DNA from 2 places in the Noviherbaspirillum album genome. Region 1 is predicted to be linked to the other one. Evidence: predicted binding sites of a transcription regulator. Region 1 holds the regulator's gene; the other holds the start of a gene.

What was found. Region 1 encodes LexA, which represses DNA repair genes until DNA is damaged. Its sites were predicted from a motif close to ACTGTATNNNNATACAGT; they were not measured.
Region 2: a site for LexA is predicted at 3,148-3,165, ahead of RY831_RS31405 (DUF2471 family protein). Genes of this name have one in related genera too.

Annotation. Positions count from the first base shown of each region.
Region 1 is NZ_JAWIIV010000029.1:50,453-64,051, forward strand. It holds gene dapA (4-hydroxy-tetrahydrodipicolinate synthase) at 1-151, shown strand, start outside; gene bamC (NlpB/DapX family lipoprotein) at 225-1,349, shown strand; gene RY831_RS24885 (MBL fold metallo-hydrolase) at 1,368-2,147, shown strand; gene RY831_RS24890 (hypothetical protein) at 2,252-2,533, opposite strand; gene RY831_RS24895 (JmjC domain-containing protein) at 2,768-3,889, opposite strand; gene RY831_RS24900 (FKBP-type peptidyl-prolyl cis-trans isomerase) at 3,976-4,527, shown strand; gene RY831_RS24905 (hypothetical protein) at 4,643-5,584, opposite strand; gene mutS (DNA mismatch repair protein MutS) at 5,581-8,277, opposite strand; gene RY831_RS24915 (DEAD/DEAH box helicase) at 8,439-9,848, opposite strand; gene RY831_RS24920 (inositol monophosphatase family protein) at 10,028-10,822, opposite strand; gene RY831_RS24925 (RNA methyltransferase) at 10,943-11,701, shown strand; gene lexA (transcriptional repressor LexA) at 11,758-12,420, opposite strand; gene rpsF (30S ribosomal protein S6) at 12,677-13,045, shown strand; gene priB (primosomal replication protein N) at 13,064-13,366, shown strand; gene rpsR (30S ribosomal protein S18) at 13,387-13,599, shown strand, end outside.
Region 2 is NZ_JAWIIV010000064.1:11,681-17,912, reverse strand. It holds gene RY831_RS31425 (hypothetical protein) at 1-752, opposite strand, end outside; gene RY831_RS31420 (hypothetical protein) at 1,043-1,243, shown strand; gene RY831_RS31415 (acyltransferase family protein) at 1,298-2,398, opposite strand; gene RY831_RS31410 (hypothetical protein) at 2,673-2,810, opposite strand; gene RY831_RS31405 (DUF2471 family protein) at 3,185-3,493, shown strand; partial or broken gene RY831_RS31400 (IS3 family transposase) at 3,568-4,512, opposite strand; gene ltrA (group II intron reverse transcriptase/maturase) at 4,511-5,767, opposite strand.

The DNA.
Region 1 (13,599 bases):
CTTTGTCGAGCCGAATCCGGTTCCGGTGAAATGGGCATTGACCCAGATGGGCATGATGCCCGAGGGTATCCGCCTGCCTCTCGCCCCGCTTGCCGCCGAATATCATGAAGTCGTCCGGGCTGCGCTGCGCGAGTCTGGTGTATTACAATAGGCGCCGCTCGTTGCCACGCAGCTAAACATTTCACCTTTTCAGCATCGACATGACTATTCGCAAGCATTCTCACATGGCTCAACGTGGACTTATCTATGCAATGGCGCTGGCCGGCATGGTGGGTTGCGGTTCGATCGGCAATCTCCTCGAACCCGACCGGGTGGAGTACAAGAGCGCCGGCAAGGCTCCCTCGCTCGAGATTCCGCCCGACCTGACGCAGCTGCAGCGTGAGAACCGCTATGCGATTCCCGAAGCCAACCGCGGTACCGCGACGGCTTCCGGCTACACCATGCAGCAGAGCGCCCGCCCGGCCGCCACGACCACGGTGGCGCCTGCGTCTTCTGCGGACATGCGCATCGAGCGGGCCGGAAACCAGCGCTGGCTGGTGGTCAAGCAGGCGCCGGAAGTGCTGTGGCCTCAGATCAAGGATTTCTGGCAAGATTCCGGTTTCCTGCTGGTGCAGGAAACTCCGCAGGCCGGCATCATGGAAACCGACTGGGCGGAAAACCGCGCAAAGATTCCGCAGGATTTCATCCGCAATGCTTTGGGCAAGGCGCTGGATTCCCTGTATTCCACTGGCGAGCGAGACAAGTTCCGTACCCGTCTAGAGCGCGCCGCGGACGGCTCCACCGAAATCTACATCAGCCATCGCGGCATGCAGGAAGTGCTCGTCGGCGCCCAGAAAGAATCGACAACCTGGACTCCTCGTCCGGCGGATCCGGAACTGGAAGCCGAATTTCTGTCCCGCCTGATGGCGCGCATCGGCTCGGAAGAGGTCAGGGCGAAGGCAACTGTCGCCAACGCGATTGCACAGCCGTCGCGTGCGAAACTCGTCAAGAGCGCGAACGGCGGCTATGTCGAAGTGGATGAAGGCTTCGACCGTGCCTGGCGCCGGGTTGGCCTGGCACTGGACCGTGTCGGCTTCACCGTTGAAGATCGTGATCGTACCCAGGGGCTGTATTTCGTGCGCTATGTCGATCCCGATACGGACCAGAAGCAGAACGACAAGGGCTTCTTCTCCAAGTTGTTCACTTTCGGGTCGAACAGCGACAAGGCCAAGACCGCTCCCCGTTATCGGGTGTCTGTCAAGGGCGCAGGAACCAGCAGCCAGGTCGCGATCCTGAACAATGATGGCCGGCCTGAAACCTCCCAGACCGCTGACCGCATTCTGTCGTTACTGAACGAGCAACTGAAGTAATCAACCAAGTCCTATCATTTGAAGTTTGCAAGTCTAGGTAGTGGCAGTGAAGGCAATGCACTGCTGATTTCAACCACATCCGGCATGACAAGCACGACGGTCATGCTGGACTGTGGCTTCAACATCAAGGAAACCGAGCGTCGGCTTCTGCGCCTCGGCATGGGCCCGGCTGACATTAGCGGCATCGTGGTGACCCACGAGCACCAGGACCATGTCGGCGGCGCTCTCAAATTCGCTCGCCGTCACCGTCTTCCCGTCTGGCTGTCCTACGGAACCTATCAAGCGGTTCGAAAAGACTGCGACGGCGTCGCATTTCATTTTTGCCGGGATGGAGAACCCCTGAACATCGGTGATCTCGAATTGACTCCCTATACCGTACCGCATGACGCCCGCGAGCCGGTTCAATACGTGATCAAGGATGAGCGTTTCAAGTTGGGTGTGCTGACCGACGCCGGACAGGCAACGCCGCATCTGACACACAGCCTGAGCGGCTGCGATGCCTTGGTGTTGGAGTGCAATCACGACCGCGGCATGCTGGCCAACTCCGCTTATCCTCCGTCACTTCGGAGCAGGATAGGCGGTGCCTACGGCCATCTATCCAACGAAACGACAGCGGAAATTCTGGCGTCACTCGACCGCTCCCGGCTCAAGGTCGTTATCGGTGCGCATTTGAGCCAGCAGAACAATACGCCGGAGCTGGCGCGTGCGGCATTAAGCAGGGTTTTGGAACAGGAGACGGCACGCGTGATTATTGCGTGTCAGGCGGATGGGTTTAATTGGATTACGATCGAGGGGTAACGGATGATGCGCGATATGACCTGGATCGATGAGGATTTCCGGTATTCAGCAGCCCCAAGAAAAAAGCCGACCTGAGGTCGGCTTTTTTTGCAAGCAATCGTTGATTACTTGGATGCAGCCGGAGCGGCAGCGGAGTCAGTAGCGGCAGGTGCAGCCGGTGTAGCAGTGGAGTCGGTTGCAGCCGGAGCGGCAGCGGAATCAGTAGCAGCAGGAGCTTCAGCAGCAGGTGCGGCCGGAGCAGCAGCAGGAGCTTCAGCAGCAGGTGCGGCCGGAGCAGCAGCAGGAGCTTCAGCAGCAGGCGCCGCCGGAGCAGCAGCTTCTTCTTTCTTGCCGCAAGCAGCCAGAGCAACAGCCAGGAGGGAGGCGATCAGCAGAGTCTTTTTCATGAAATTTTCCCTTAAAAAATAAATTTATTATCAAAAATCGTGGCGATGAATAATTACCGGTAATTATCGCTCGGTAGGTGTTTTCCCCCGTGCCGCATTTTTGTTGCATTGCACTGTTTGAAAACTTCCTAACTCGCAATTATAGCGTTTTTTGCGCGCCGCAGCAGCGGTCAATTACCTTTTAGTAAGTGTGTTGTAAGTAAATGTAATGTTTGCATGCGAGCATCACGCGCATCACCAAAGCGTTAGCCAGCCATCCGTATACCAGAGGTGCAGGGCTTCTCTCATATCCTCTGAAGCTTCCATCACTTGTGATCCCTCGAGCTTGCGAGCGTCAGCAAGCAATGCAAGCAGCTTTCGGTCCGACGCGCCGGCGGCAAAGGACTCGCCATTGATGAAAATATATTTTCCCTTGTAAAGCATGCGCGTCTTTCGCGACAGCTTGATGCCCCGCTTTTCAGCACCGGCGCTGAAGCGCGAAGGAGGCAGCGGCCGTGCCGGCCTGTCGTAAAACACATTGGGCTTGGGTTCGGAAAGATACTCGCCGAGGAACACAGCGATGTCTTCCTTGGTAAAGCGAACTTTTTCCATTTCAAGCGCAACCTGCTCAAGCATCGCATTGCCGATTTCCGCCGGACGCCGTGATACGGCAAGCCCTGCATCGGCATAGCGACCTGGCAAATCAATGCTGTCGGCCATGAACTGCAGGAAGGCCTCTCCCAGCTCCTGGTAAGACGGGGCACGGAAGCCGATGGAATAGGTCATGCATTCGCCCTCGGCAATACCATCGTGCGCATAGTGCGGTGGAAGATAAAGCATGTCGCCGGGTTCGAGCACATACTCGTCGTCCGCCCGAAAATTCTTCAGGATCTTGAGCGGCATGCCTTCATGAAGGCTCAAGTCCTTTTGCGAACTGATCCTCCAGCGCCGGCGGCCGTGGGCCTGCAACAAAAAGACATCATAGGAATCGAAGTGAGGACCGACGCCGCCGCCATCGGTCGCATAGCTGATCATCAGGTCGTCGAGCCGTGCATCCGGGATGAAACGGAATTGCTGCAGCAACGCGTCGGCGGCATCGTCATGCAGATTCACGCCCTGTACCAGCATGGTCCATTCCTTCTGGGCGAATGAGGGAAGGTCCTGCACCGGGCCATTCTGCATTTGCCACTTGTTCTTGAAATGGGTGATCAGGCGCGTTTCCACATCGTCTCTGGAAGCAAGGGAGCAAAGAGCGTCGCGCGAAAGGATGGGTTGAAACCCCGGGATTGCCTGGCGTATGAGGAGCGGCTTTTTATGCCAGTAATCACGCAGGAACTGTTGCGGTGTCATTCCACCGAGGAGGCTATTGGTTTTCATGCCGGTATTATAGGCGTGGTTACAGGCATGGCAATTGCTCACCGGCGGTTATAATCCGCCACATTCATTCAATGAAAGGAAGCGTCATGAAGATCGCCAAGGATACGGTAGTGACTGTGCACTACACACTTTCAGATGCGCAAGGCAATCTGATTGAAGAAAGCCAAGAGCCGATGGTGTATCTCCACGGCGGTTATGAAAACACGCTCCCGAAGATCGAAGAGGCGCTGGACGGCAAGGACCCGGGTTATGAGACGACCATACAAGTTGAACCGGAAGACGCTTTCGGCGACTATGATCCCAACCTGATCAAGATCGAGCCGCGCAATCGACTGCCTGAACCGGTTGAAGTCGGCATGCAGTTCGAAGGCTCGCCCGACAGCGCGGGAGGTGGCGAGGATTCTCTGATCTTCACCGTCACCGACATTGCAGAAGACAAGGTGGTGTTGGATGGCAATCATCCATTGGCCGGCATTGCGCTGCGCTTTGCCTTGCGCGTGGGAGAAGTGCGGGCCGCCAGTGCCGAGGAAGTGTCGCATGGACATGTCCATGGTCCGCATGGACATGGAGAAGGCCACGACAATGACGATTTCGAAGGTGATGAGGGCGATCACTTCCGCAGTCATCCGGTTCACTGAATCGAATCAAGCGGCTCCGGTTTTTTCTGCCGGAGCCGCCGGTGTTTCGACGCTACGCAGGAACGCCCGATGAATCTCGCCTGCGAACGCAATGCGTGGGCCCGGATTTGTCAATTCAACGAGTTTCCGAGGATGAGGAAACGGAAACGCGTGGCGCCGCGGCCTGCACCGTGAACACCTCATTCCCGGACTGGCTGACTCTGATCTTCACCCATCCCGAGCTTGCGTCCAGTTCCCCCAGATTATTCCGCCAACGTATCGATCCCGCGGCCGCATCGCGGTTGGGCTGGCTATGGATCAGCAGCACCTTGCCCGCGAACTTTTGCGACAAGCCCTGGATAAGTTTTCTCGTCTCCGAGTAGCCATCGCGCTTGATGGCTTTCGATACGGGGGGTGATAGGGGATTGCCGTCGCTGAACAGTACAATGCCATCGAGGCGGCGGCGCGTCGCATAGCTGAATACGCGGTTCAGCCAATCCCGATTTGCCACAAGACGGTCTTCGAATTCGCTGTTGCGCCCGGCATCCAATATGTAATGATTGTTGTTCCGAGGCAGATTCAGCGTGGCAAACATGGTGTTGCCTACTTCCCATCTTGCATTCTCGGGAAAATCGCGAAACTTGGCAATGGTCGATTGCCTGACGAGCGGAATCCTGGTGCCGCCCGCTGAAAATTCGTCCGTGAAAAACAGCTCCCGCAGGAAGTTCAGCTTGCTGACCGCTGCGGGCCTTCCGCCTGCATTCTTGCACTCCGCCCAATCGCTTGCCGACAAGGACACGATGAGGCCATTCTTGGCTTCGTCAAGCAGCGCTTTCCGGCGCTCGTAAACCGCATCCGTGCAGGGTTCGCTGGCGGCCTTGATGCCGCTGGCAACCACGAATGCCAGACTGTCCGCATCGGTCTTCTCGATCGCTTCCTGCAATTCCGGTTCGTCGCCAGGACGCTTGATGACATCCGAAATGACGCTGAAGCTGAAATCCTGGTCCTGTCCCGCAGCCGGCATCCCGCCACCGACAAGAAGGCAGAATGCAAGCCAGCGAATGACCCCGTTCTTCATTTGGCAGCGGCCAGATTTTTCAGGCGATAGAGAGCGTCAAGCGCTTCGCGCGGCGACATGGCATCCGGATCGGTGTCGGCCAGCGCGGCCAGCAGCGCTGCGGCGGTGGTTGATTGCGCCGCTTCTTCCTCATCCTCTTCAGGCAAGCCGGGATCCGTCATGCTCTGGGCAAACAGGTCGAACTGCGGCGTAGGCTGAATGGAATGCGCCTCCAGCGCCGCCAGGTGCTTTCGCGCGGCCTTGATGACGGATTGCGGAACGCCCGCCAGCTGCGCCACCTGGAGACCATAGCTTTGCGACGCCGGTCCTGCCTGCACCGCATGCAGGAAGACAATGCTGTCCTTGTGCTCGACCGCCGACAGATGCACGTTGGCAGCGGTCGGGTAGCTCTCGGGCAGTTGAGTCAGTTCGAAGTAGTGCGTGGCAAACAGCGTGAAGCTGCGGCTGGTCTCGATCAGGTGCCGCGCGATGGCCCATGCCAGGGCAAGGCCGTCGAAGGTTGACGTGCCGCGGCCGACTTCATCCATCAGCACCAGAGAATGCTCGGTCGCGTTATTCAGGATCGCTGCCGACTCGGTCATCTCGACCATGAAGGTGGAGCGGCCGCCTGCGAGATCGTCGGCCGCGCCGATGCGGGTGAAGATGCGGTCGATGGGACCGATCGCGGCCTGGGTCGCCGGCACGAAACTGCCGACGTATGCCAGCAGGGTGATCAGCGCCACCTGCCGCATGAAGGTGGACTTGCCGCCCATATTGGGGCCGGTGATCAGCAGGAGCTTGCGCTCGTTGCCGAGCTCGCAGTCGTTGGCAATGAAGCGCTCGATCTGGTTTTCAACGACCGGATGTCGCCCCTGTTCGATAAAGATGCGCGGCTCGGTCACCAATTGCGGTGCGCACCAGTTATTGCGCATCGCGTGATCGGCCAACGCGACCAGCGTGTCAAGCTGGGCCAGCGCCTGCGCAATGGTTTGCAGAACGCCGATGAATGGCGTCAGGCTGGCCAGCAGCTGTTCGTAAAGAAATTTCTCGCGGCCCAGCGCGCGTTCCTGGGCGGACAGCGCCTTGTCTTCGAATGCCTTCAGCTCCGGCGTGATGTATCGTTCGGCGTTCTTCAGGGTCTGGCGGCGGCGATAATCGTCCGGCACCTTGTCGGTCTGCCCATGCGTGACTTCGATGTAGAAGCCATGCACCTTGTTGTATTCGACACGCAGATTTGAGATCCCGGTACGTGTCCGCTCACGCGTCTCCAGGTCGACCAGGAACTGGCCGGCATTTTCGGAGAGCGCGCGCAGTTCGTCGAGCTCGCCATCGTAACCGCGCGCAATGACGCCGCCGTCGCGTACCAGTGCGGCCGGCTCCAGGGCGATGCCGCGCTCGAGCAGGTCTAGACATTCGGCCGGCGTGGCAAATGCTTCGTGGATATTCTGCAGCAGGGGCGCGTCCGCATCCCGATTGCACATGGCGACATAGGCTCGCAGCGAAGGCAGCTGCTGCAAGCCGCTGCGCAGCCCGGCCAGATCGCGCGGCCGCGCCGTGAACAGGGCGACTCGCGTTGTGATGCGTTCGACATCTGGCACTGCTGCCAGCGTGGCTGACAAACCCGACGACGCATCGGCGCGCATCAATGCATTGATCGCCGCGTGCCTCGAGCGCGCCACGTCCTGATCACGTCGCGCATGGTGCAGCCAGTGGCGCAGCATGCGCGATCCCATCGCGGTGCGGCAGTGGTCGAGCATGGAAAACAGCGTGGGCGACGAGCTGTCGTCCTGGCCGCGCAAAGTTTCCGTGAGCTCCAGGTTCCTGCGCGTTGCGGCATCGAGGCCGATGTACTCGTTCTCGGCCTCGACAGCCAGCGTGCGTACATGCTGCAGCCCCTTGCCTTGGGTGGATTGCGCGTAGCGGAGCAGGGCGCCTGCGGCGCCGACGGCGGCGCTGAAATGCTCGGCGCCGAAGCCGGTCAGCGTGGACACACCCAGCTGGTCCTGCAATGCCTTTTTTCCGCTTGCCGCGTCGAAGTGCCATGCCGGCACGGACGTGAACTTGCCCGAGCCGGATTGGAGATGCATCAGTTCCGCCTGGTCGGCGAGCAGGATCTCGGCGGGGGCGATGCGTTCCAGCTCCTGCTTGAGCCTTGTTTCGAATGCCCGGCTGTCGCCGGCGAATTCCATCAGCTTCAACGCGCCGCTGGCCATTGAAAGCCATGCCAGGCCGACGGTGACGGTCTTGCGCTGGCTTTGCGTGAACACTGCCAGCAGTGGCCGCTCGGATTTCTCCGGCAGCAGGTCGGAGTCGGTTAGGGTGCCTGGCGTGATGACGCGCACGACTTTGCGCTCCACAGGCCCCTTGCTGGTCGCAGGATCGCCGATCTGTTCGCAGATCGCGACCGACTCGCCGAGCTTGATCAGCTTGGCCAGATACTGGTCCACTGAATGAAAGGGCACTCCCGCCATCTTGATCGGATTGCCGTTGGATGATCCGCGCTGGGTGAGCGTGATGCCCAGCATGCGCGCGGATCGTTCCGCATCGTCGAAGAACAGCTCGTAGAAATCGCCCATGCGGTAGAACACCAGGGTGTTCGGATAATCCGCCTTGATGCGCAGATACTGCTGCATCATGGGGGTATGTTTCTCCAGCATGTCATCGATACGGGCGGGTGATCCGGTATCTGCGGCGGAAGCAGAAACAAAAGCCATTCCAGTCTTTCTTTTCAGGCAAACAATAATCTGCCATTTTAATGCCGGGAGCGGCCCTGAATCAAAGAAGCATTCAAGGGGAATGCTTTTGCGAGGGACATGACTGCATGGGCGATGGCCGAGCCCCGCTCCGCTATTCCGGATGCCGGGCCCGATTCATCTTAGCGGCCACGGCCGCCAGTGCGCTGCGGCGCAGGGGTTTTGGCCGCCGGCGCTTTTCCGGCGGGCCGTCTCGCTGATGAAGGCGCAGCCAGCAACGCCCCGGTTTTTGGCGGATTCTTGTGGGGCGGCTTCGAGGCTGCGGGTTGCGGCGCAGCGTGCTGACGCTCCTGCTTGCCTGCCGGATTGCCCTGGCGCCTGCCGCCATTGCCGTTGCCGCCACGTGCTGGCGGAGTATTGCTGCGCAACTGAATCGGCTGCGGGCGGGCATTGGGATCGGGCTCGAACCCGGGGATGACCTCCTGCGGCAGCGAACGCTTGATCAGCTTTTCAATGCCCTTGAGCATGTCGTGCTCATCGACGCAGACCAGGGATACCGCCTCGCCTGTTGCGCCGGCACGGCCGGTACGACCGATCCGGTGCACATAGTCTTCCGGCACGTTGGGCAGGTCATAATTGACCACGTGCGGCAACTGGTCGATGTCAATGCCGCGCGCCGCGATATCGGTCGCAACCAGCACCTGCAGGCTGCCGTCCTTGAATTCGCTCAGGGCACGCGTACGGGCCGCCTGGCTCTTGTTGCCGTGGATGGCCATGCCGGTGATGCCATCCTTGCCGAGCTGTTCGACGAGCTTGTTCGCGCCATGCTTGGTGCGGGTGAAGACCAGGACCTGCGTCCAGTCGTTCGACTTGATCAGGTGCGCCAGCAGCGGATGCTTGCGGTTGCGGTCCACCGGGTGGATTTTCTGGCTGATGACTTCGACGGTGGAGTTGCGCCGCGCCACTTCGATCATTGCCGGCGAATTCAGCAGGCTGTCGGCCAATGCCTTGATCTCGTCCGAGAAAGTGGCCGAGAACAGCAGGTTCTGGCGCTGCTTCGGCAAGATCGCCAGGATGCGGCGGATGTCGCGGATGAAACCCATGTCCAGCATCCGGTCCGCTTCATCGAGAACCAGAATCTCAACGTGCGAGAGATTGACGGTGCCTTGCTGCAGATGGTCGAGCAGGCGCCCCGGCGTCGCCACCAGGATGTCGACGCCGTTGGCCAGCGTCTTGATCTGCGGATTGACATTGACGCCGCCGAAGATGACCGCGGACTTCAGCTTGAGGTACTTGCCGTAGGTGCGCACGCTGTCCTCGACCTGCGCGGCAAGCTCCCGCGTCGGTGTAAGAACGAGGGCGCGGACCGGCCTGGTGCCGGGGGTCTTCGGGAGGGTGGAGGACAGGCGTTGCAGCAGGGGCAGCGTGAAGCCGGCGGTCTTGCCGGTGCCGGTCTGGGCTCCGGCCAGCAGGTCGCCGCCGCACAATACTGCAGGGATGGCCTGGGCCTGAATCGGTGTCGGGGCGCTGTAGCCTTGTTCGGTAACGGCGCGGACGATTTCACTGGCTAGGCCAAGTTCGGAAAAAGACATTGAAACTCACAAGAAGGTGCCTGTTCGGGTATCACGCCCGAAGACAGGCTATCGGTGGAAATGTGTCGAGGCTGTATCAGCGGCGCGGCAGGGGGTAAGGCCTGCGGAATACTGCGCACCCGACTCGGGCAGGTGTCATGTGAAGACACGCCCGACCCGTCCACATTGAAGAGAAAAACTTATTTGGCGAATGGCGACAGCAGGTTGACCATCTGCGCAAACACCTTGGGGCTGCCGGCGATGACATTGCCCTTGTAAAGGTAATCGGAATCGCCGGAAAAATTGCCGACGATGCCGCCGGCTTCGGTGACCAGCAGCGAGCCGGCCGCCATGTCCCAGGTCTGCAGTCCTTTCTCGAAGAAGCCGTCAAGCCGTCCGGCGGCGACATAGGCCAGGTCGAGTGCGGCCGCGCCCGGGCGGCGAAGCCCTGCGCATTTTTCGGTCATGACCTTGAACATCTTCAGGTATTCGTCCAGGCCCGCCATGTCGCGGAACGGGAAGCCAGTACCGATCAGGGCATCGGCCATCTTGTCGCGACGTGCAACACGGATGCGCTTTTCATTCAGATAGGCCCCGGCGCCCTTGGTGGCCGTAAAGAGATCGTTGCGAGTCGGATCGAAGATGACCGCCTGGGTAATCTGGCCGCGCTGCTGCAAGGCGATCGAAACGCAGTATTGCGGAAAGCCGTGGATGAAATTGGTGGTGCCGTCGAGGGGATCGATGATCCAGACATTTTCATTCTCGTCATGGAGATTGCTCGATGCGCCGGACTCTTCGGCAAGGATTGCGTGGTCGGGATATGCTGTTTTCAGAACGTCGATGATCGCCTGCTCGGCGGCCTGGTCCACTTCGGTCACAAAGTCGTTGTGCCTTTTCTCTGTAACCTGGATACGATCGAGATCGAAAGTTGCGCGATTGATAATCGAGGCGGCGCGACGGGCGGCCTTGACCGCCGTATTCAGCATGGGATGCATAGAGGTTCCGTTAAAATTGCGGCTCCCACGCCAACCGCGTTCGGAACCGCATCAAATAATATTAATGAGCAATGCGGCATCGGAGACCTGATTTCGTGCCGCGCAATCCCGCTATTCTAAATGAACCAGCCACAAACCAATACTTCTGTTTTTCCCCGGCTACGCTTCGTGCTTGTCGAAACAAGTCATCCCGGCAATATCGGCGCGGTCGCGCGTGCAATGAAAACAATGGGATTTTCGGAGCTGGTTCTGGTGAACCCGCGGTTCACCGACGCGACCACACAGGAAGAAGCGCTCGCATTCGCCAGTGGAGCACAGGATGTGCTGGAAAAGGCGCGCGTGGTCGGTTCATTCGAGGAAGCCATCGATGGCTGCAACTTCGCGGCTGCATTGACCGCTCGCCTGCGGGAGTTTTCTCCGCCGGTGGCAACGCCAAGGTCGCTTGCCGCGACCCTGGCTGGCGATCCTTTGCTGAATGCTGCACTGGTGTTCGGAAGCGAGCGCTACGGCTTGCCAAACGAGATCATCGAGCGCTGCAACGCATTGATCAATATTCCGGCCAACCCGGCATATTCCTCATTGAACCTTGCGCAAGCCGTACAGATTCTCGCCTATGAGGCGAGGGTTGCTGAAACCGGCAATGAAATTGGTGCCTCGCCCATCGGATTTCAAGGGGAGGCGGCCGGCGTGACGCAGATAGATGGCATGTATGACCATCTAGAAAAAGCCTTGGTCGCCATAGAATTCCTGGATCCGGAGAATCCTAAGAAGCTGATGCCCAGGCTGCGTCGCTTATTTTCGCGGACGCAACTGGAAACGGAAGAGGTCAATATCCTCAGAGGCATTGCTCGCCAGATTCTTGCGAAAACGAAGCATTGAACAGTCTTTGCATATTCAATACTTCGCGCCGATTCAGCGTGGCCTGATGCGGTAAATCAGTGCCAGGAGCGCAGCAAGCCGACCGCCAGGCCTTCAAGGGCAAAGCTTTCATCACCGGAATCAACCCGTATCGGTTCGAAATCGGGATTTTCGGGTAACAGTTCGATCAGCGAACCTGTTTTTTTGTAACGCTTGACAGTCACTTCATCGCCGAGGCGGGCGACGACGATCTGGCCGTTCTTCGCTGTGTCGGATTTCTTGACTGCAAGCAGGTCGCCGTCAAGAATGCCTATGTCCCGCATCGACAAGCCCCTGACCTTGAGGAGATAGTCGGGCTTCGCGGAGAACAATGAAGGGTCGACGCGATAATTGGCTTCGACATGTTCGTTCGCAAGAATCGGCGAACCGGCCGCGACGCGTCCGATCAGCGGCAAGTTCAACTGCATCAGCGATGGATGCGGCAAGGACAGCTGGTGGCCGCCGAAGCGGACGGTGCCGTTGCCGTTCATGTCGAGCAGCCGGATGCCGCGGGAGGTGCCTGGCGAAATTTCAATCGCGCCTTTGCGAGCGAGTGCCTGCAAATGTTCTTCCGCGGCATTGGCCGACTTGAAGCCGAGTTCGCTTGCGATTTCAGCGCGGGTGGGAGGGAAGCCGGTATTGTCGATGGCTTCGCGGATGAGGTTCAGGATTTGCTCCTGGCGTGCAGTGAGTTTGAGCATGGTTCCGGCCCAGGAAATGAACGCGTCTCGCGAGAGAAGAGCCCTGTTGATATAGACAGCCTGTATTTTTATACAGCTTTTGTCCAATTGCAAGCGGCTTTTGACCGTAGCACGGGATAAGGCAAACCGGGCGGAATAAGTCCCTGAAAGTATTGAGCTTTTATTGAGGGCGGGTTATCATAGCGGGCTTTCCTCTTCCCACACCCGTCTTGACGCCGGGGTGGGCGATTGTTTAATCCGTCCATAAGGAGATTACATGCGTCATTATGAAATCGTTTTTATCGTCCATCCGGATCAGAGCGAGCAAGTGCCTGCGATGATCGAGCGCTACAAAGGTATCGTGAGCGCCCGCAACGGCAAGGTGCATCGCGTTGAGGACTGGGGCCGCCGTCAAATGGCTTACATGATCGAGAAACTGGCCAAGGCGCATTACGTCTGCATGAATATCGAGTGCGACGGCGAGACGCTGGCTGAAATTGAAACCAGCTTCAAGTTCAATGATGCCGTCCTGCGTCACCTGACCGTCAAGATGAAGAAGGCCGAGACTTCCCCGTCCCCGATGATGAAGGCTGTGCAGAAGGAAGATGCTGCCAAGAGCCAGCGTTCCGAGGCAACTGCGGCGTAATTGCGTCAGCAGGGGAGTGTGAACCAGTTTCGTCTGATTGCCTCGATTGCCGAACGCGAAGTAATGCGTTACACCCCGGCAGGCATACCGATCGTTTCAGCCAAGCTGATGCATGTGTCGGAGCAGATTGAGGCAGGTATCCCTCGCCAGATTGAATTCGAGATGATCGCCGTCGCGGCCGGAGAAATTTCCGGCCGGTTCAATCAGGCTGAATTGGGCGTCATGTACACGTTCACCGGATTCCTCGCGCGCAAGAACCGCAACAGCAAAAGTCTCGTCTTCCATGTGACGGAATTCGAGACTTATTCACCAGATCACTAGATACAGTACAGGAGCCAACCATGGCATTCGGTAAAAAATTCGACAAGAGCAAACTCAAGCAAAAGCGCCAACAGCAGAACCCGCTGTTCAAGCGCAAGAAATTCTGCCGCTTCACCGCCGCCGGCGTTGAACAGGTAGATTACAAGGACGTCGACACCCTGAAGGACTTCGTCCAGGAAAACGGCAAGATCATGCCGGCACGTCTGACCGGCACCAAGGCGCACTATCAGCGT
Region 2 (6,232 bases), on a different contig from region 1:
TGCATATGTCCTCGTGCTGCATTCATGCCGGCAGCAAGCCCGGTTGTGTATTGATTCCCATGCCTCCTTTGCAGGATGAAATTCGGAGTCAGTTTATGAACGGCACGGACAACAGGCAGTGCCAGCACGCTTGCTCCGGCCGCCAAGGCTGCGGCGGTGTCGCTCATGCCATGCCGGCTCTTGTTTTTATTCTTGAAGATTTCAAAGGCCGTAGTGTTTTCCGTCGATGAACCAAACTGCACCGCGTGCTGTACTGCCTGCCTGAAGACATCGTCCGCCGGGCTGCGATCCTTTTCCTCTTTCAAGTCATTCTTCGCCTTGTACATTGCATGGAGAATCCGCTCCAGCCGTTTATCGAGTTTGAATTCATGGATCTGGGCATGCATGACCTCGCGCCTTATCTGGCGCCTACGTTCATCAGGCTTGAATTTCACGCCGGAGATATGGTCGTTCAGCATCGCCAAATTTCCCAGCAACTCTTGCAAGGAGTCCGGAACCTGATTTTCTTTGCGGCTCCCCGAAGCCGGCATGACTTGCATGGAAGCAGATCGTCGAATCCGCACGGCGGTACTCCTCTCCATGAGCCGCTCCGCCGCTGGCGGGCGTCTCGCCTGCTGCTCGAGCGGGCCATGAGACGTGGCAAGGGCCGTCTGGTTGCCGCAATCATCGCGATGGCGGCGCTTCACCTCGTCATATCTGGTATCAATAAGGTTAGGGGTCGAGAAGCTGCCGAGTCTGGACATGCTGGACATTGTTTTCCTGTCTAGAAATTGTGCTTGGCATGGGCTCAAGCGGAGTGGATGCATCAATTGCCGCTGTTGGTGGCAGGACGTGCCGTTCGGTTCCATGCGGAAGAGTCGTCGAGTCGGCGCATCCTCGACGCGCACAAGCGCACCCGACAAGCGCCATACCTGGCGAAGACATTCAGAACTCGGAAAGGGCATGCTTCTCTAACCGATAAGCGCTGTGCGCTCCGGACGCATGAAGCTTGCATGTGGTTATCCGGAGTCGCACATTGTCCAATCAGCTACAAGGAGCCACGATGACAATGACCTCCCCCAACCGGGACCGCACCCAGTCCGCGGACCGCCATCAGATGCAGCAGAAGCAATCAGGCGACCAGCATATTCTTCCGGAAGATGAAGCCGGCATCGATCCGCATCGCCCCGCCCGCGTCAGCCGTGAAGACATGGAAAAGCTACGCCCCGCGGACACCGATCCGGATGATCCGGCGCAGCCATGATGATGCGACGGCCATGATGGCCGGTCGGGCATCAGCGCTTTCGCGGCGCAAGAATCAGGCCGTCAGCGGCGAGGTCAGTCGCGCCGCACTTCCTTTTAGGCGGTCCTGTCCGACCAGGCTTCCCAGCGGAATTTCTATCCAGCGGTGAAATGCGCCACCGGCGGCAATGCTGGCGCACCATGCGACCAGCATGCCGCAACCCTGCACGACAACGGATGCCTCCCCAAAACGCGTGAATGCTGCATTGACCAGCAGGCAGACTGGAAAATGCACGAGGAAAACCGCGTAGGAAATGCGCCCGAAATACTGCACGGCCGGCCATGCGCGTGCTGACCGTACGGTCTGAAACCGGTACGCCACCGCCAGCAGCAAGGCAATCGCCAGGGCCAGTGCAATCCGGCTGCGAAACTCGAATTCCAGGGCCAGCCCCCCTAGGAGAACGATCAGCCCCAGCATGACGGCGGTGCGATAGGCGGAATTCTTTGCCTCGGCGGTCCACCATGCCAGCACGCCGAGTCCGTAGCTGCCGAAAAAATAAACCGCCCAGACATCCCAGGCCGCATCAAGGTTGAAATAAAACAGCGATGCGCCGATCCCGGCTGTCAACAGGACAGCGGCGGCAAGGCGCTTTGCCGCACTAGAATTACCCGGGCTGCCGTAAGCGAAACGCATCAAGCAAGCAAGCATCAGATAGAGTTGGAAGTCGATTGCGACATACCAGGCCCCAGCCGACAAGGATTCGATCCCGAATACGCCATGCAGCAATAGCGCATGGGCCGCGACCTGGCTCCAGTCGGGAAATTGAGTCAGCGAAGGATGAGCCATCCACAGTGAGGCCAGCATGGAGCCAAGGACAGCCAGTCCCATTGCCACGGTAAACGAAGGAGCCAATTTCAGGAAACGCCGCATGCCGGCGTGAAGCGGCCTCACTTTTTCCGGCACGCCATGCGGACAGAATGACCGGGCGGCAAGGAAGCCGGCGATGACCAGAAAGATCTGCACGACGATGCGGGCCGAGCCGGCCAGCCAGTCAATCAGATCGGGCAATATCGGACGGACATGGTCCGCCATCGGCCCGTAGAAGGCCAGATGATGAAGGACGATCAGGTTGAATGCAGCGATTCGGAGAATGTCGAGTAAGCGAAAATGATGCATCGAAGCAGTCGTGCGTGCGCGTCGGGATTGACATGGAAAAACCTGTCATTTTCTCATGCATCCCGGGCAATTGCTCCTGTGCAAACAATTCCCTGTTTTCTTCGCAAAACTATGTGCCCGAAACGAACCTCCATGGTCAGTTGCAATGCGACCATGCCTGATCTTCCACCCTCGCTGCTCCTGTCCGCGCTCTCCGCCCTTCCCGGTAAAACGCTAGGCTGCCTTCACGGAGTCAGCCCGCACCTGTCCGGATCACGTTGCGAAAAATGAATGCTCAGATCGCCTTGAGCATCAACGCTACAATCCCCGCGCCGATCGTGACGCCGACACAGGCGGCGGTTTGTACCCGGCGCAGATTGAACAAGGCGGTGCGACGGCCCTCTTTGGATTCCTGATGTAATAAATGTTCCATGATTTCTCTTTCCCGGCGTCGCGACCATACGACGTCGTCCCAGTATAAAAAACGGTTACCGCATGCATTGTGATCCACGGCACATCTCCGTGCTAGCGACGTAAAAAAGCAACGCTTTTTTGTGTACAACTCCGGTGACCGGAACGGATTTGCCGCGTACGCGGCGGTGCGACCTACCAATGAGTGGCTTCGGCCCTGTATCTGTTCCGCATCTCTATCAAATTGAAAGATGCATGAATGGCAAGGGTGGATAAGGCCTCGAGGCTATTTATGGCCTGTGTGCAACAAAGCAGATTGGATGCTGTCTATAGGAGCGTACCCAAACAAAGTGCCTTATACTGTATGCCCATACAGCATAAGCAGTCGATATCACCATGAAGCTGTTCGAAGTCTATAAACTCCACGCCGCCAAAGAGCGCCTTGCCGCCGCCGTGATTCCGATCGCCGAGCGGCACCGCACTGCGGGCCGGGTCCTGACCTGGCGCCTTATCCACGAAATCGAGAAGGAAGCGCTGGCCACCCTCAAGGAGGCCGGCGACCTCGAATGGGATTATGTGCGCATGGCAACATCTTCCGAATGGGGCTATGTGCCGCGCATCAATCAGCCCGCCGATCTTGACGGGTACGACGAACTGCCGGTCGCGCTGACAACCATTCACCGCGCTTACAATGTCTGCCATTGACGCAGGAGAAGGTGGCCGAACACATCAGCATTTATTGGTTGTGACCTGTACTGTCAATGATGGACACTCGCGTCTCAAGCGGCCTGTAAGTGTTTGAAGGTTTCGGCAAACACCGCAGGCGATACATAGCCAAGGCGTGAGTGACGCCGCTGGCGGTTGTAAAAAATTTCGATGTACTCCTGGATTGCAGCCTTCGCCTGCGCACGGGTTTAGAACTGATGGTGATGCGTCAGCTTATTTTTCAAGCTGCCCCAGAAGCTTTCCATTGGGGCATTGTCATAACAATTGCCTTTACGTGACATCGAGGCCTTCATGCCAAACTGCTTGAGCAGCATGCGGTAGTCATACGCACAATATTGGCTGCCCCTGTTCGAATGATGGATCACGCCAGCAGGTGGCCGCTTGTTGCGTACTGCATGCCATAGCGCCTTTGCCGTCAACGTTTGCGTCATGCGTTCACCGATGGCATATCCCACAATTTCACAGGTGAACACGTCTTTGACGCCAGCCAGATAAAGCCACCCCTCCTGGGTCGGCAAATACGTAATGTCAGTGACCCGGGTTTGGTTTGGTGCTGTAGATTCAAATCGCTGCTCCAGCAGGTTCGGTACTACCGGCAAGTCATGGTTTGAATTCGTGGTGGCCTTGAATTTGCGTTTTTGCCGACAGCGCAACCCCAATTCACGCCGCAGGCGAGCAATACGATCCCGTCCGGCAAAGAATCCTTGTGCCATCAGCTCAGGCTGAACACGCCGAACACCATAGGTTTCACGGCTCTGGCGATGTACTACCTTGAGTCGCTCATCGGATTGCGCGCGCTCTGACGGTTTACGTTCAAGCCAGGCATAGAAACCGCTACGACGCGACACGCCAAAGACACGGCACAGCAGCGCAACCGCATACTCGAGTCGCATTGCCTTCAATTGCGCGTACCGGGCAGCGACTCCCTGGCAAGGTGAGTAGACCTGGGGAGTTTCGCCCCAAGCCTCTCCCAGAACCGTACGTGAGACTCTCGCCTCATACGGCTCCCGTTACCCAATCGTCCCCAACGAGTCGCCAGTGAAAGAACCTCCATGGATCAACCGTCTTCATCTTACGCAGCCACTCCACACTACGTTGCTTGCGCCGCGCGAGCGTTTTGTATTTGCGCCGAGACCAATGCTTTAGCTTGCCATCGATATAACGAAACAAGCCGTGCATCGCCACCTGATAGAAGGCCCCATAGTAGTTCCACCACCCCCGGATCGTCGGGTTACATTGCTCAGCAAGTTCAGCCAGCGTCGTCGTGGTACGGCGTGCCCACTGCCACTCTCGCACCCTCGCTCGCATTCGCTTGAGCGCTGCACTACTCACCGCCGGCAGGAAACTGGTAAATCGCCGGTTGTGCTTGCTCTGCGCCCCTCTGGGCCGAAACGTAAAACCCAGGAACGTAAACTGCACGTTCGGATACTTGCCAGTACGATTACTGTCTTTGCAATACACAATCTTCGATTTCTCTGGATGCATCGTCAATCCGCAGGCCTCCAGCCGTGCTGCGATTGCTCGCATAAGCAATTTGGCCTGTGCCTCGTTACGGCAGTGAACCACCGCATCGTCGGCATAGCGCGCAAATGGGCACCCGGGATACTTCCGCTTCATCCAAAGATCAAATGCATAGTGCATGAACAGGTTCATCAAGATGGGACTGACTACTCCGCCCTGTGGTGTACCCCGCATACGAGGCACTTGTGCCCCCTCTACAGTCTCAAACGGAGCGGTTAGCCACCGTTCGATGTACAACAGGATCCAGCTCTCCTTGATGTGACCTCGTACTGCCTTCATCAGCAAGGCATGATCGATCTGATCGAACGCCGCCTTGATGTCAAACTCAACGACCCAGTCATATTGCCAGCAACGCTTGCGCGTTATCGCAATCGCCTGTTTCGCCGACTTGCCCGGCCGGTACCCATAAGAATCGTCATGGAACACCGGATCGAGTATCGGCTCGATCATTTGTTTTACCACCGTCTGGGCTATTCGATCAGACACCGTAGGGATACCCAACTTTCTTGTGCCACCAGTAGCCTTCGGGATCTCTACCTGCTTCACCGCCGGCGGAAGGTACGACCCCGACGACATCCGGTTCCACACTTTGTAGAGATTGCCCGATAGATTCTGCTCGAACATGGCGATGGTTTCATCATCCACGCCGGCAGCGCCGCGGTTAGCCTTGACCAGCTGGTACGCTTCCCACACGTCTCGCTTTGCAATGTTGTACGATTTCGCTGAATCCATGCCACTCATCCCAGCCAAGCCAGTTGGCGACATGTCTTCAGCCGGATAACGCTGCCCCTTCGCTCCACCCTCATTACAAGGGCTTCGTCACTACTACGGGCAGCTCCGCCCCTTGCCCCGGCATCGGTATTCTTCCTTATGGTGTCTGCCATTTGTCATTTCCCTTTGCATCCGAGGTAAGGTTCTCACGTTCCATACCGAAGCCTGTATTGAGCTCTTGCCGCCTTTACACCGACTGCCACCGGGCCCGTAAGCAGGTCTCGTCCCGATTCATCCCGCAAAGCGTACTAATCTGCGGTTTTGACAGTACTTTGTAGCACTAACGATGCGTCATCGGTCGGTTCGCTTTCGCTCAACTTCTCAATACTCACCTGCCATCCTATCCGAATGACGTTTCCACGGTCGCTCACTACCACGTCTTTTGAACGCAGCAGCACCGGGTGGTTTGAAGCCTGCCCCTGCAGG